One region of the Streptomyces sp. H27-D2 genome, then DNA from elsewhere that is predicted to be linked to it. Evidence: riboswitches for the same ligand, from Rfam matches in the RefSeq annotation. Region 1 holds a riboswitch; each other region holds the start of a gene.

Region 1 (3,914 bases):
GTCAGCCGGTCGATCTCGTCGGCGACGAACTGCGCCTCGTCGTGCTCGGTGTCCGCGACGTAGCCGGTGATCGTGGCGCCGGCGCCCGCGTCGGTCCAGAGGTTCTTGGGGCGGCGGTTCTCGTTGCGCTCGATGACCGCGTTGGCGGCGCTGAGGATCGTCTGGGTGGAGCGGTAGTTCTGCTCCAGCAGGATCGTGGTGGCGCTGGGGTAGTCCTCTTCGAACTGGAGGATGTTACGGATCGTCGCGCCCCGGAAGGCGTAGATCGACTGGTCCGCGTCGCCCACGACGCACAGCTCGGCGGCGGACTCGGGCGGCCCGACCAGCTCGCGCACCAGGGTGTACTGGGCGTGGTTGGTGTCCTGGTACTCGTCGACCATGACGTGCCGGAAGCGCAGCCGGTAGTGCTCGGCGACCTCGGGGAACGCCTGGAGCAGATGCACGGTCGTCATGATGATGTCGTCGAAGTCGAGGGCGTTGGCCGCGCGCAGCCTCGACTGGTAGAGCACGTAAGCCTCGGCGACGGTCTTCTCAAAGCCGTCCGCGGCTTGGCTCGCGAAAGCGTCTTCGTCTATCAGCTCATTCTTGAGGTTCGAGACCTTGGCGCTGAACGACTTGGGCGGGAACCGCTTCGGGTCGAGGTCGAGGTCCCGGCAGACGAGCGCCATCAGCCGCTTGGAGTCGGCCGCGTCGTAGATCGAGAAGCTGGAGGTGAAGCCGAGCTTCTTGCTCTCCCGGCGCAGAATCCGCACGCACGCGCTGTGGAAGGTGGACACCCACATCGAGGAGGCGCGCGGGCCGATCAGCTCGGCCACCCGCTCCCGCATCTCACCGGCGGCCTTGTTGGTGAAGGTGATGGCCAGGATCTGCCCGGAGTGCACCCCGCGCGCGGACAGCAGGTGCGCGATGCGGTGCGTGAGCACCCGGGTCTTGCCGGACCCGGCGCCCGCGACGATCAGCAGCGGCGAGCCGCTGTGCACGACGGCGGCCCGCTGTTCGACGTTGAGCCCCTCCAGCAGCGCGGCCGGGTCGATCGGGGGCCGCGGCGCACCGTCCCGGTAGTGGGAATCCCGGTCCACGGGCGCGTTGAACGTGCCTCCGAAGAGGTCGTCCGGCACCGTCTCGGGACCGGAGTCCTCGGGGGGTGGCGGGGGCTCCTCGCCCTTGGGTTCGAGGTCCGTCAGGAAGCTGTCGTCAAAGAGGCTGCTCATCGCCTCCCGAGTCTAGGCGGCCCCACCGACAACCCACACCGGTATGAGGAACTGGGGGGAGGAACTGAGGGGAGGAACCGGTACGCCGGAAGGCTCCCCACGTGGGGCGGGTCACACGCCGGGGCACTGGGGGCGCCTCCCAGTCGAAGCTTGGGGGAAAGTATCGGGCATATCGAACATCAGCCTTCACAGCAGCACCACAACTTGGCTACCGTGCTCGGTCAGGCGGCCCGTGTCCTCCCGCCGGCGACCGCGCCGGCACGCGCTGCCACCGCTGAATCCGGCCGCGAGGCCGGAACCGGGGACCCACGAGTACCACTGGGGTGAATCGGTCCGTGCACGTCAGCGCTCCGCGCGGGCGTACGTACGGACTGTAGGGCGACCTTCCGAAGCCCGAATCCGACAGCTAACCCGGTAAGCGGCCACGGAAGGGAGTCGCCAGCCTTGGCGTCGCACCGCAAGCCGCGAAACCGCATGATCACCTCACCCGCAAGCCGCCGCACCGCGGTAGGCCTCACGACGGCTGCCTTCGCCTCCGTCACCCTGCTCTCCCAGAGCGCCACCGCCGCGCCTTCCGAGCCGAAGCGGCAGTCGGTCGAAGAGGTGCGGAAGAAGGTCGACTCGCTCTACCGCGAGGCGGGGTCCGCGACCCAGCAGTACAACTCGGCCAAGGAGCACGCCGACAAGCAGCGCGGCAAGGTCGACGGTCTGCTCGACGACGTCGCCGAGCGCACCGAGCAGCTCAACGAGTCGCGTCGCGCACTGGGCACGTACGCCGCCGCGCAGTACCGCAGCGGCGGCATGACGCCGACCGCGACGCTGATGCTCGCCGACGACCCGCAGGACTTCTTCGACCAGACGCACCTCATGGACCGCATGACGGGCCGTCAGCAGAAGGCCGTCACCACGTACCAGGAGCAGCAGGCCGCGGCTTCGAAGAAGCGGGCGCAGGCGACCAGGAACCTCGCGTCGCTGACCGAGTCGCAGAAGGAGCTCAAGAGCAGCAAGCAGACCGTGCAGAACAAGCTCGGCGAGGCGCGCGAGCTGCTCTCGAAGCTGACGGCCGCCGAGAAGGCCAAGCTCGCGGCGATCGAGCGCGAGAAGGAGGCCGCGGCGCAGCGCAAGGCCGACGCGCTGGCCAGGCAGCAGGCCGAGAAGGAGCGCAAGGACGAGCAGGCCCGCAAGGCGCGCGAACAGGGCAAGGGCGGGGACGGCGGCTCGGAGTCCGGTTCCGGCGGCTCCACGGGCGGCGACACCGGGGACCCCGGCAAGTACGCCACCAAGGCGGAGAAGGCCATCGCCTTCGCGCGGCAGCAGATGGGCAAGCCGTACGTGTGGGGCGCGGCCGGCCCGAACTCGTACGACTGCTCGGGCCTGACCCAGGGCGCCTGGAAAGCCGCCGGGGTCTCGCTGCCGCGCACCACCTGGGACCAGGTGAAGGTCGGCACCCGCGTCGCCACGGGTGATCTCAAGCCGGGTGACCTCGTCTTCTTCTACGACGACATCAGCCATGTCGGCCTCTACATAGGCGGCGGCAAGATGATCCACGCGCCGAAGCCCGGCGCGAGCGTGCGGATCGAATCGATCTACTACATGCCGATCTACGGGAGCGTGCGGCCCGCATGATCGCGTGATCGCCGGCGGCGCACAGCCGTCGGTGATGCGCAGCCGCCGGCGATGCGTACGGCTCGATGAACGCTCCTGCCGCCCAGGGCACCGCGCCCTGGGCGGCAGCCGTACGCCCCCTGCCCGGCCCAGCCCGGCCCACGTCCCCGCCGGCCGTAACAGAGCGCAGCGCCCCCGGCGGCGCAACCCGTGCTTCGGTCAGGGCAGCGCGGTGAATCTCCGGCCAACGGCGAGTCGGGCGATCTCTTTCGATCGTCCGGACGCCGAAAGCTGTCAATCCATCTCATCGCGACACTCTTCCGTGACCTCCGGGTTTAGCGTCCTCAGCCAGCGGTCGATTCCCCACCGCCGCCCCCGTACCGGGGTGGCCGTCGGCCGCTGGCCGAGAGATCCGACGGCGGCCCTCCCCCTGTTCACGGGGCCGCCGTCGGACGTCTGGAAGGAGCTGACGGCCGTAGTGGCGTCGCACAGGAAGCCGAAGCAACGTTCGTTCAGTGGCCACACCGTTCGTACGGCCCGCACCGCCGCGACCCTCGCCATCGCGGGAGCCGCCACCGCCACCGCCTTCAGCGGCACCGGCCAGGCGGAACCCCGGCTCAGCACCGCTCAGGTCAAGAGCAAGGTGGACCGGCTGTACCGGGAGGCCGAGGAGGCCACCGAGAGGTACAACGGTGTCAAGGAGCGGGCGGACGAGGCGCGGGACTCCGTCGACGCGCTGCGCGACGAGGCGGCGCGCAGAACCGGGCGGCTCAACGCCGCGCGCAACGCCCTCGGTTCGTACGCGTCCGGCCAGTACCGCTCCGGCGGGGTGAGCCCGGCGATGCGGCTCGCGCTCTCCTCCTCCCCCGAGCGGTACCTCGAACGCGCCGCCATCACCGAGCGGGCCGGCCGCGGCCAGGCCGCCACCGTGGCCTCCGTCTCCCAGCGGCTGCGGGACGTGCGGCAGGTGCGCGAGCGGGCCGACGGCAAGCTCGCCGAGCTGAAGCGTTCGCAGGCCACGCTGCGCACCCACAAGCGCACCATCGAGCGGAAGCTGGACACCGCCGAGAAACTGCTGGCCAAGCTCACCGAGGCGCA
Region 2 (3,914 bases), on a different contig from region 1:
AGGCCGGCGCGCCCACCCCGTGGGCCTTCCCCGCCCCCGAGCGCGGCACCCTGCCCAACGGCCTGACCGTGCTGCGCAGCCACCGCCCCGGCCAGCAGGTCGCCGCCGTCGAGATCAGCCTCGCCGCGCCGCTCGACGCCGAGCCGCAGGGCCTGGACGGCGTGGCCACGATCATGTCCCGCGCCTTCACGGAGGGCACCGACAAGCACTCCGCCGAGGAGTTCGCCGCCGAGCTGGAGCGCTGCGGCGCGACGCTCGACGCCTACGCCGACCATCCGGCGGTCCGGGTCTCCCTGGAGGTCCCGGTCTCCCGGCTGAACAAGGCGCTCGGCCTGCTCGCCGACGCCCTGCGCGCCCCCGCCTTCGCCGAAAGCGAGATCGAGCGGCTGGTCGGCAACCGGCTCGACGAGATCCCGCACGAGCTGGCCAGCCCCGCCCGGCGGGCCGCGATGGCGCTGTCCGCCGAGCTGTTCCCCGAGACGTCCCGGATGTCCCGCCCCCGGCAGGGCGCCCAGCAGACCGTCGAGCGGATCGACGCGCGTGCGGTGCGCGCCTTCTACGACGCGCATGTGCGGCCCGCCACCGCGACCGCCGTGATCGTCGGCGACCTCACGGGTGTGGATCTGGACGTGACGCTCGCTGACACCCTGGGCGAGTGGACCGGGGACACCGCCGAGCCCCGCCCGGCCCCGCCGGTCACCGCCGACGACACCGGCCGGGTGGTCATCGTGGACCGTCCCGGAGCGGTCCAGACGCAACTGCTGATCGGCCGCATCGGCGCGGACCGGCACGACCGCGTCTGGCCGGCCCAGGTGCTCGGCACCTACTGCCTGGGCGGCACCCTCACCTCCCGGCTGGACCGGGTGCTGCGCGAGGAGAAGGGCTACACCTACGGCGTACGGGCGTACGGCCAGGTGCTGCGCTCGGCGCCGGACGGCAGCGGCGCGGCGATGCTCGCGATCAGCGGCTCGGTGGCTACCGAGGTCACCGGACCGGCGCTCGCGGACGCCTGGCAGGTGCTGCGCCGACTCGCCGCCGACGGGCTGACCGACGACGAGCGGGACATCGCGGTGCAGAACCTCGTCGGCGTCGCCCCGCTCAAGTACGAGACCGCGGCGGCCGTCGCGAACACCTTCGCGGACCAGGTCGAGCAGCAGCTCCCGGACGACTTCCAGGCGCAGCTGTACGCGCGCCTGGTGGAGACCGGCACGGTCGAGGCGACCGCGGCCGTGGTCAACGCGTTCCCGGTGGACCGGCTGGTGACGATCCTGGTCGGCGACGCCTCGGTGATCGAGGAGCCGGTGAAGCAGCTCGGCATCGGCGATGTGCGGGTGGTCACCGGCTAAGGGTGCGAATCACCGTAAAGCGGTGAAAGTGCGGCTGTGAAGCCGTCGCGCCCCCGGATCCCGGCGAGCCCTCGGCTTGCCGGGATCCGGGCTTTTGTCCGCTTTGTTGGGGTCGGTTGTGTCAAACATGTGTGGCGTGCGCGACAAAAACCCGGATTTGTTTGCCGTTTGAAAGATGTCCCGTTTAGCGTCGGTGCGGCTGCCCGTCAGACCCCCGTCGCATCAGCGGCACCGGGCAGTCATCGCCGAGTCCCCCGAAGGCGCGAGCCTGGGGAGCCGGGGACCCAATCAGTCCCTGGGGTGAATCGGGCGCCTCTCCGGAGGGGCCCGTAGGAGACCTTCCTGCTCCGAACCCGTCAGCTAACCCGGTAGGCGAGAAGGAAGGAAAGGAACCGCCACTTCATGGCATTCATCCGTGCCAACGGCAAGCACCGCCGCCCGAACCGCGCCGTGCGAACCGGTGCGAACGCCGCGGGCATCGCGACCCTCGCCGTAGCCGGCGTCGTCGGCGCCGTCGCCTCTCCGGCCATCGCGGCCGAGAACTCCGTGCCGAAGGTCGAGCAGACGGGCCTCCAGCAGGCCATCGTCATCGACGGCACGCTGGCTCAGAACCTCGACGACCAGGCCACCGTCCAGCACAGTGCCGCGGACGTGACCCAGGCCCGCGAAAAGGCCGAGGCCGACGCCATGAAGCAGGCGGCCGACGCGAAGAAGGCCGCCGAGGCCAAGCGCAGGGCCGCCGCCGAGAAGGCGGAGAAGGCCAAGGAAGCCCGCGAGGCCAAGGCTGAGAAGGCGCGTCAGGCCGAGCCCCGCGCCGCTCGCTCCGAGGGCCGTACGGCGATCAAGCCCAACGGCAGCGGTTACGTCTCGCCGATCTCCGGCTCGTACGTCTCCACCCAGTACAAGGCATCCGGCGGCGCATGGTCCTCCGGCAGCCACACCGGCATCGACTTCCACGCCGCGTCGGGCACCGCTGTGCACGCCGTCGGCGCGGGCACCGTCGTCGAGGCCGGCTGGGGCGGCGCGTACGGCAACAACGTCGTCATCAAGATGAACGACGGCTCGTACACGCAGTACGGCCACCTGTCGTCCAGCAGCGTCACGGTCGGCCAGAGCGTCACCGCCGGCCAGCAGATAGCCCTGTCCGGCAACACCGGCAACACCACAGGGCCGCACCTGCACTTCGAGGCCCGCACCGGTGCGGAGTACGGCTCGGACATCGACCCGATCGGCTACCTCCGCTCGCACGGCGTCAGCGTCTGACCGTACGGCCCGCATGACTTGTACGACCGTCGGACTCGTCCGACCGAAGAGTCCGCGACAGCGATCGCGACACCGAAGCCCCGGCCCCGGCCGGGGCTTCGGCGTTTCTCCATGGAGCCGTCAATTCCACTGCGCTATCGGAATTTCCCGCCGCGTGTCATAGAGTCGGTGAACTGGCGCTGATCAACCGCGTTTCGCGGGGATTAAGACGGAGGTTCGCGATGGCCGGCCGCGGTATTTCCGCACACTCGGTGTGCGGCGCGATCCGCGACGATATCGTTTCCGGAACCCTGCCCCCCGGCAGCCGTCTCGTCGAGGAACTGCTCGCCCGGCGCTACGGCGTCTCGCGGGTCCCGGTGCGCGAAGCGCTGCGCGTCCTGGAGACCGAGGGCTTCGTGACGTCCCGTCGGCATGTGGGCGCCTGCGTCGCCGAGCCGACCGAACGCGAGGCCGCCGACCTGCTGGACGTCCGCGCGCTGCTGGAGCCGCTGGGGGCCGCACGGGCCGCTCAGCGGCGCACCGAGGCGCACCTCAAGGTGCTGCGCGGGCTGGTCCGGCTGGGCAGGGAACGGGCGCGGCTGGGGCAGCTGAGCGATCTGCGGTCCCTGGACGGCTGGTTCCACGAGACCCTGGCCGGGGCGTCCGGCAGTCCCGGCCTGGCCGCGCTGCTCACCCAACTGCGGCGCAAGGCCGACTGGATGTACCCGCCGGAGCCGCCGGCGCGAGCCGTCGGGACCTGGGACGAGCACGGCGCGCTGGTCGACGCGGTGACCCGGGGCGACGCGGCGCGGGCCCGCGCGGTCGTCAGCGCGCGGCTGGAGCGCTCGCTCGCCGCGTACCGGCCCCGGCGGGCGGCGGTGAGTTCTTTGAAACCTTCCGCACACACAGGACGCGGCCGAATTTAACAGCGGTCCCGTATACAGCGGGAGGGGAATTCTTTCGGCAATTCCCGCGCGCGCAATACGGAATGCGATGGCGGCGGCGGTGGCGGCTCCGGCGATAAAGCGGGCCGGGCGGGGAATCGGGCCGCGCGGAAGAGCACGTCGGGAGATCCGGAAGGCGGGGCCCGGATCGCGACCGGCGCGAGGGCCGGCTGAAGAACGAGACCGCCGCGAGGCCGGCGGAGAAGCGACGGGCCGCCTCGGTCTTCGTCCGCGCGAAGGTCTCCGTCCGCGCGAACGACGGGACCGCGGCGACCGGATGCGATGACTGCTCAACCGGTTGCCGCGGTCCCGCCGCGGATGACGCTGTGTTTGAAGACGCCGTGTTCGAAGACGATGTGTTCGGGGAGGCCCGTGGTTCAGA
Region 3 (3,914 bases), on a different contig from region 1:
GTTCGCCACCGAGCCGGTCACCCTCGGCGGTCAGCTGATCGGCGTCGGCGAGCCGGTATTGGTGGTGCTGGCCGCCGCCGACCGTGACCCGGAGCGCTTCGACGGACCCGACACCCTCGACCTCTCCCGCCGTGACAACCAACACCTCGGTTTTGGCCACGGCATCCATTACTGCATCGGTGCGCCGCTCGCCCGGCTGGAGGCGCGGGCCGCGATCTCGACGCTGCTGCGCCGCCTCCCCGACCTGCGGCTCGCGGCGGAAACTGATGATTTGCGCTGGCGCGGCGGGCTCATCATGCGCGGACTGCGGTCACTGCCGGTTGAGTTCACCCCCGAGAAAAGGTGACAGATTGTCAACTGCGTGACCTTCGCGTGATCTCCACTACATCGACTTGTGACAGCCGGACGCCCCGACTACCTTCTACCGACAACTCACACTCGCCGCTCGAAAGGCAACCGCATGCGCACCGGGAACGGTAAGCACCGCCGCCCCCGTCAGGCTCCGGCCATCGTCGTCGCGGCGGGGGTGACCGGCGCGAGCATAGCCATGCCGCTGCTCGGCGCCACCGGCGCGCACGCGGCCGACGCATCGACCTGGGACCGCGTCGCGCAGTGCGAGAGCGGCGGGATGTGGAGCTCCAACGGGGGCAACGGCTATTACGGCGGGTTGCAGCTGACGCTGGAGACGTGGAAGCAGTACGAGGGCACGTCGTACGCGCCGCGCCCCGACCTGGCCAGCCGCTCCCAGCAGATCTCGGTCGCCGAGGCGATCCTCGGCGACAAGGGGCCGGACGCCTGGCCCAGCTGCGCGGTGAACGGCGGACTGCTGGCCGACGGCGCCGCGCCCGACGTCGACCCGGGAAGCACCACGCGCCCGTCCACGGAGCCCACGGACGGCGCCTCGGACGACGCGACCGCCGCCCCGGACGCCGCGAAGTCGGCGAAGCCCTCGGACGGGGCGACCGGCAAGGCGACCCCGGACAGTGACGCGAGCGACGCCGCGAAGGCCAAGGCGAAAGCCAAGGCCAAGGGCGAGTCTCAGGCCGGCGCCCAGGGCGCCGGCGGCGACGCCGAGAAGACCCCCGCGCCGGGCGCGTCGAAGGGTGCGGACGACCCCACCTCCATCCCGGGCCCGGTCGAGCGGAGCGAGTCCGCAGCCGCGGGCAAGCACCGGGGCGACACGGACGCGAGCGGCTCCGACGAGGAGGCGGGCGACGTCGCGGACTTCGACCGCTCCGGCGGGCGGCACGCCTCGCGGGACGGCGGCGCGGAGCGCGCGGGCGGGCTCCAGGGCGGCGGCTACACGGTGCGCTCCGGCGACAGCCTCTCGGCCATCGCGGCGCGGCAGGACGTGCACGGCGGCTGGTCTTCGCTGTACGACGCCAACGCGAAGGTGGTCGGCTCCGATCCGGACCTCATCCGCCCTGGTCAGCAGCTCGATCTGAGCCAGAAACCAGGGTAGTTGATGACCGTATGTCCGGATTCGTTCGAGTGAGACATGGCTCTCGTCCACAATTGGCCAAGTCTCAACTGTCCGATCTATCCGGACCGCCCCCCACCTGCACGGATGTGCATTCCTGAGGGGCAAGAGGGGGCGATGCCCCCGAACTGCCGGGGTTTGAAATGACCCCGGGGGTCGTGTTTATGGTCGGACCGCTCGCCACAGCGGGCACCGTCGAACACCACGCCGAATCCTGCCGGTGTCCGAGGGGTAGTCGACGCGCAAGCGCCGATGGCAGGAGCGGGGGAACCAGGTAAGTGCCGGAAAGGCCCAGCGTTACGGGCCCGAAGGCTTGGGGTGAAGCCACGTGTGTCAGCACACGCGGCCGGGCAACTCACATGGCCCGAACCCGACAGCTCACCTCGTAGGCGTCGGTGAGGAAACGAAAAATGCTTACTTCCAAGGGCAAGCACCGCCGTCCCTCCAAGGCTGTCCGCGTCGCCGCTCTCGCGGGTGTCGCCAGCGCCGCGATCGCCGTGCCGCTGATGGGAGCCTCCTCGGCTTCCGCGGCCGACGTCTCCACGTGGGACAAGGTCGCCCAGTGCGAGTCCGGCGGCAACTGGTCGACGAACACCGGCAACGGTTACTACGGCGGCCTCCAGTTCTCGAACTCCAGCTGGGCAGCAGCGGGCGGCACCCAGTACGCCGCGCGTGCCGACCAGGCCTCCAAGGGCCAGCAGATCACCGCAGCCGAGAAGCTTCTCGCCCTCCAGGGCCCGGGTGCCTGGGCCTGCGCCGGCGCCGGCAACCTGACCGCCGGCGGCTCCGCTGCCGACGTCGACACCAGTGGCTCGGGCGACGCCCCGGCCGCGCAGCCGAAGGCCGCCCCGAAGCCGCAGGCCCCGCAGCAGCAGGCGCAGCCGAAGGCCGCTCCCAAGCCGCAGCCGAAGCCGGAGACGCAGACCGTCCAGCCGCAGCAGAAGTCCACCGGCTCGGGCAACTACACCGTGAAGTCGGGCGACACGCTCGCGAAGATCGCCGACGCTCACGGTTCCAGCTGGAAGTCCGTCTACGAGAACAACAAGTCGACCGTAGGCGGCGACGCCGACCTGATCTTCCCGGGCCAGAAGCTCTCCGTCTGAGCCGTCCAGGACTGATCACCCCATAAAGACCCCCTGACCGGGTGCGCCCTCCCCCGAGCGCATCCGGTCAGGGTTTTTTCGCGCGGATTCGGCTCGGTTTCCGCTCGGTTTTCCGCTGGGACGCCGTCTCGCTGAACGGGCGACCGACCGGTCACCCCGCCGGTGCGGCTAGGCTCATGCCGCAAGAGCCAAGAGACTTTCTTCTGAATCTCACAGCTACATGTCACAGCCTGAAGGAGACACTCGTGCCGTCGATCGACGTCGTCGTAGCCCGCGAGATCCTCGACTCGCGAGGCAACCCCACGGTCGAGGTCGAGGTTGGCCTCGACGACGGCAGCACCGGCCGTGCTGCCGTCCCCTCCGGCGCCTCCACCGGCGCCTTCGAGGCCCTCGAACTCCGTGATGGTGACAAGGCCCGGTACGGCGGCAAGGGTGTGGAGAAGGCCGTCCTCGCCGTCATCGAGCAGATCGGCCCGGAGCTCGTCGGGTACGACGCCACCGAGCAGCGCCTGATCGACCAGGCGATGTTCGACCTGGACGCCACCCCGGACAAGTCCTCGCTCGGCGCGAACGCCATCCTCGGCGTCTCGCTGGCCGTCGCGCACGCCGCCTCCGAGGCCTCCGACCTGCCGCTCTTCCGCTACCTCGGCGGTCCGAACGCGCACGTCCTGCCGGTCCCGATGATGAACATCCTGAACGGCGGGTCGCACGCCGACTCGAACGTGGACATCCAGGAGTTCATGATCGCCCCGATCGGCGCGGAGTCCTTCTCCGAGGCCCTGCGCTGGGGCGCCGAGGTCTACCACACGCTCAAGGGCGTGCTCAAGGAGCGCGGCCTGTCCACCGGTCTGGGCGACGAGGGCGGCTTCGCGCCGAACCTCGCCTCCAACCGCGAGGCGCTCGACCTCATCCTCGAAGCCATCACGAAGGCCGGCTACACCCCGGGCCAGGACTTCGGTCTCGCGCTCGACGTCGCCGCCTCCGAGTTCTTCGACGACGGCGTCTACACCTTCGAGGGCAAGGCTTGCACCGCCGAGGAGATGACGGCCTACTACGCCGAGCTCGTGGAGGCGTACCCGATGGTCTCCATCGAGGACCCGCTCAACGAGGAGGACTGGGACGGCTGGCAGGCCCTCACCGAGCAGCTCGGTGACAAGGTCCAGATCGTCGGCGACGACCTCTTCGTCACCAACCCGGTCCGGCTGGCCCGCGGCATCGAGAACGGCATCGCCAACTCGCTGCTGGTCAAGGTCAACCAGATCGGCTCGCTGACCGAGACCCTCGACGCGGTCGAGCTCGCCCAGCGCAGCGGCTACAAGTGCATGATGTCG
Region 4 (3,914 bases), on a different contig from region 1:
GTTCGATCCGTTGTGGCCGATCCGTTCGTGGTCAATGCACCAGTGTGCCGCCCGAATACGGTCTCCCGTAGCAGAGTTCACCGCTTCGAGCGACAGATATATGCATACCTTGGTGGATCGCCACCAATGACGGCAGCATAAATGGGACTCTGGCGCGAAGCAGCCGTTCGGGGCCGCCCGCGACTTCGCTACGCACCGCATCGGAGTCCGGCCTCGGCGGGAAAGGGACAGCGTCGCCATGGCAGACCACCAGGAAGTATCCGTCACCCTGCCGAGCACTCCGGTGTCGGTTTCCACGGCGCGCGCCTATGTCACCGGCCTGCTCACCGATTGGGGGCTGCCGCCGGGAGCCGACATCCGGGACAGCGTCCGGCTGATCGTCTCCGAACTCGCCACCAACGCGGTCCAGCACACCTTCGGCCAGTCGCCCACCTTCACCGTGCAGGTCCAACTCGACCGGGACGAGCAGCTTCGCGTCGGGATCACCGACAGCCACCCGCGCTGGCCGCAGCGGCTGCCCGCGGCGGTCCAGCAGGACAACGGCCGCGGCATGGTGATCATCCGCTGGCTTGCCGCGGAGGCCGGCGGCCGGATGTCCGTCACGCCCACCGAGGAGGGCGGTAAGACGGTCTGGATCACGCTGCCCTGGCCCTCGGCGACGCCGCTTCAGGGTGAGCGCTGATCCTTGCGGGGGCTGTTCGGCTCGGCCGGGACCGGCCCACCGGCCTTCCCCGGTTCGGTGATCCTCCACGATCACCGAACCGAGGAAGGCCCGGCGGGGCCGGTTCTACGGCCTCAGCTCTACGGCCTCAGCTCTACGGCCTCAGCTCTACGGCCTCAGCTCTACGGCCTCAGCTCTACGGCCTCAGCTCTACGGCCTCAGCTCTACGGCCTCAGCTCTACGGCCTCAGCTCTACGGCCTCAGCGCACCCGTCCGTACCAGACGCTGCGCGTCCAGATCCGCTCCAGGCGCACGACCGATCCGCTCTTGGGCGAGTGCCAGATCCGGCCGCGCCCGGCGTAGATCCCCACGTGGTAGACGCCCCGTCCCGAGTGGAAGAAGACCAGGTCGCCACTCTTGCGGTGGGACGCCGAGATATGTCGGGTCTTGTTGTACTGGGCCGCCGCGGTGCGCGGCAACTGCTTGCCGACGCGCTTGAACGAGTAGAGCGTGAGCCCCGAGCAGTCGAAGCGGTGCGGGCCGCTGGCCCCGTAGCGGTAGGGCGAACCCTTCTTGGACGCCGCGATCTTGAGTGCTTCGGACGAGTGCCCCGACGCTTCGGCGGTCGGGGCGAAACCCGGGGCCAACGCGGTGCCGCCGACAGCGGCGATGGTGAGAGCCGAGATGGTGCCTGCCCGGGTGAACAGTGCGGGGACGTGAATTCGCGCAGTCATGCGCAACCCTTCGTCAACCGCCTGCGAAAGATGACCTGTCGGGTTCGGGCAGGCGAAGTTGCCCGGCCGTTTTCACGGCTTCACCCCAAGGGGCGACCGGTGTGTCCGGTCGGCCCGCCGTGCTTGGGTCCTCCGCTCCTGCCGATCCACTGGTGTCGACCAGTCATCCGGTACGGCGGCAGGATTCGGCGTCCGCCCGGACCGCCCCACCGAGGCGGCGGGGGCTTGTCGTCCCAGGGATCGTCACGCACCTCGGCCACCGGTTCCGAGCCGAAACGCCCTATTGTGACACTCGCCACTTCTGACCCATTCAGGTGACACGGGCTGATTCGCTCCTGGTGCGCGACCCCCGAGGAGTCCCGTACCAGGGGCGGAATGGACACCTCCGCCAAACGCCCGGGCGCTCCGTGCAAGTTGATCAGCGCAATACGTCTGCCTCCGGCTACGCCGAACAGGTGATCCCATTCGGTGCGTACGAGCGACTACAGCGGGTCGCCCCACCCCGATCCGCATCGGTCCGATCGCGGATATCGGGCTCGGCGGGCAATGCGCTCAACGGCTGGGGCCGGTCCCGGAGCCGGCTCCGGGACGGGGATCAGCCCTTATATCACCCTCCGGGTAGGGGCGGCAACGAGACCCGGCGCGCGCGGCGCTCCCCATCCAGCACCCGCAGCGCCCGCGCCGGCGCGTTCATGGGCGGCTCGCGCTCGCCGCGCTCGTGCGTCAGGGCCGGACCGGGGCCTGCTTGCGGCTGCTGGTCGGCCCGTCCACCAGGCCGTAGGCCACCGCGGCCTCGGCGTCGAAGATCTTCTCGCGCTCGATGTCCTGGCTGATCCGCGCGGCCGGGCGGCCGGTGTGCCGTACCAGCAGCTCTTCCAGCAGGGCGCGGACCCGCTGCATCTCCCGGGCCTGGATCTCCAGGTCGCTGGCCTGGCCGTGGAACGGCTCGCTGACCGACGGCTGGTGGATGAGCACCCGGGCCGTCGGCAGCATCACCCGCCTGCCCGCCGCAGAGCACCGCGGCCCGGACGCCGGGGATCGGCGACCGGGCCGCTAGGGCTGACGGTGATGCGGGCTGTGCTCCCGGTGCCCGCGTGTGCCGCGGGCGCCGGCGGCTGTGGAGCCGGCTGTTCCGGGTGGTGCTGTCGGTTCCGCCGCCGCGGGCCGCGCCGGTGACGCCGCCCGCACTGCTGACGCGGGCCCGGCCGGTGTTTCGGGTGCCGGGGGCGGCGGCCCGCAGCGTCCGGGGTCAGGAGCTGAGCTGCCAGACCGCGTCGGCGATGGCGTCGCTGTTGGTGTCCAGCGCCTTGTCGTCGATGTTCGCGGTCGTGTCGCAGGACGCGTGGTAGCAGGGGTCGAAGGCCTCGCCGGCCTTGCCGCCCCACTTGTCCGCCTGCTCCTGGGTCTTCTTGTAGTCCGCGCCGGAGAAGAGGCCGCCGACGGGTATCCCGGCGTTCTTGAAGGAGGCGTGGTCGGAGCGGCCGTCGCCCTCGGTCTCGATCTCGGTCTTGATGTCCTTGGCGGCGTACCAGTCCTTGAACGTCTTCTCGATCGCGGGGTCGTCGTCGTAGACGAAGTAGCCCGGGTTCGGCGAGCCGATCATGTCGAAGTTGAGGTAGCCGCCGATCTTCGAACGGTCGCCGGTCGACAGCTTGTCGACGTAGTGCTGCGAGCCGATCATGCCGAACTCCTCAGCGCCCCACCAGCCGAACCGCAGGTGCTTGGTGGGCTTGAGATCCGCCTTGGCGACGGCGAGCGCGACCTCCAGGATGCCGGCTGAGCCCGAGCCGTTGTCATTGATGCCGGGACCGTCGCCGACCGAGTCCAGGTGCGCCCCGGACATCACGACGTCGTCGGCGCTGCCTCCGGGCCAGTCGGCCACCAGGTTGTAGCCGGTGGCGCCGTTGTAGTCGAACTCCTGGACGGCGGTGGTGAATCCCGCCGCGTCCAGCTTCGCCTTGAGGTAGTCGATGGAGGCCTTGTAACCGGCCTCGCCGTGGGCGCGGTTGCCGCCGTTGGCGTCGGCGATCGACTGCAGTTCGCCGAGATGCGCCTTGACGTTGGCGACCGAGATATCCGGCGCCGCGGCCGGCGCCGGGGCTCCTTGAGCGCCGCTCGCGGCGCCGAGCAGAGCGGCGGTGAGAGCGGTGCAGGCGCCCGCGGCCAGCGCGGCGCGACGCAGAGGTGCTGTTCGTGTCATGTGAGGCTCCGATGATGATGTGGGGGGTCGTGCGGAGCGAGTTGACGCGGACATGAGAATCGATGGTGCGGCGGCGCACGTCAAGAGCGCATACCGGACACGGAGTTGCGGCATGCGGACGAATGCGGGCATACGCCAAGCCGTCGGAAGGGTCGTGCGCCGTCCGCGTCCCGCAGTGGGCCTGTGTGTGGACGTCGAGGTCAGGGGCGGTGCGGAACGCTCTTCCGGGGCTCACCTCCATGGGGGAGCAAAGGCCGAGTTAACGCGATGGAAAAGGTTGCGTATTAGCGTGTAATTCCTGGGCGTCGGACCGCTAACC

Evidence for each region. Region 1 has a riboswitch for cyclic di-AMP ahead of QMK28_RS06645 (C40 family peptidase). Riboswitches for the same ligand answer to the same signal wherever they lie in the genome.
Region 2: another riboswitch for cyclic di-AMP. It lies ahead of QMK28_RS05775 (M23 family metallopeptidase); the one in region 1 lies ahead of QMK28_RS06645 (C40 family peptidase).
Region 3: another riboswitch for cyclic di-AMP. It lies ahead of QMK28_RS13600 (transglycosylase family protein); the one in region 1 lies ahead of QMK28_RS06645 (C40 family peptidase).
Region 4: another riboswitch for cyclic di-AMP. It lies ahead of QMK28_RS15220 (C40 family peptidase); the one in region 1 lies ahead of QMK28_RS06645 (C40 family peptidase).

Annotation. Positions count from the first base shown of each region.
Region 1 covers NZ_JAYMZR010000010.1:98,308-102,221, forward strand. Annotated here, with positions in the region: gene pcrA (DNA helicase PcrA) at 1-1,211, opposite strand, end outside; cyclic di-AMP (ydaO/yuaA leader) riboswitch at 1,474-1,647, shown strand; gene QMK28_RS06645 (C40 family peptidase) at 1,656-2,837, shown strand; gene QMK28_RS06650 (C40 family peptidase) at 3,295-3,914, shown strand, end outside.
Region 2 covers NZ_JAYMZR010000009.1:8,704-12,617, reverse strand. Annotated here, with positions in the region: gene QMK28_RS05780 (M16 family metallopeptidase) at 1-1,346, shown strand, start outside; cyclic di-AMP (ydaO/yuaA leader) riboswitch at 1,580-1,735, shown strand; gene QMK28_RS05775 (M23 family metallopeptidase) at 1,749-2,609, shown strand; gene QMK28_RS05770 (GntR family transcriptional regulator) at 2,831-3,514, shown strand; gene QMK28_RS05765 (HPr family phosphocarrier protein) at 3,910-3,914, opposite strand, start outside.
Region 3 covers NZ_JAYMZR010000028.1:20,448-24,361, forward strand. Annotated here, with positions in the region: gene QMK28_RS13590 (cytochrome P450 family protein) at 1-346, shown strand, start outside; gene QMK28_RS13595 (LysM peptidoglycan-binding domain-containing protein) at 461-1,462, shown strand; cyclic di-AMP (ydaO/yuaA leader) riboswitch at 1,718-1,887, shown strand; gene QMK28_RS13600 (transglycosylase family protein) at 1,891-2,583, shown strand; gene eno (phosphopyruvate hydratase) at 2,829-3,914, shown strand, end outside.
Region 4 covers NZ_JAYMZR010000033.1:40,505-44,418, reverse strand. Annotated here, with positions in the region: gene QMK28_RS15225 (ATP-binding protein) at 239-682, shown strand; gene QMK28_RS15220 (C40 family peptidase) at 922-1,395, opposite strand; cyclic di-AMP (ydaO/yuaA leader) riboswitch at 1,399-1,583, opposite strand; gene QMK28_RS15215 (ATP-dependent Clp protease proteolytic subunit) at 2,119-2,388, opposite strand; gene QMK28_RS15210 (M28 family metallopeptidase) at 2,645-3,595, opposite strand.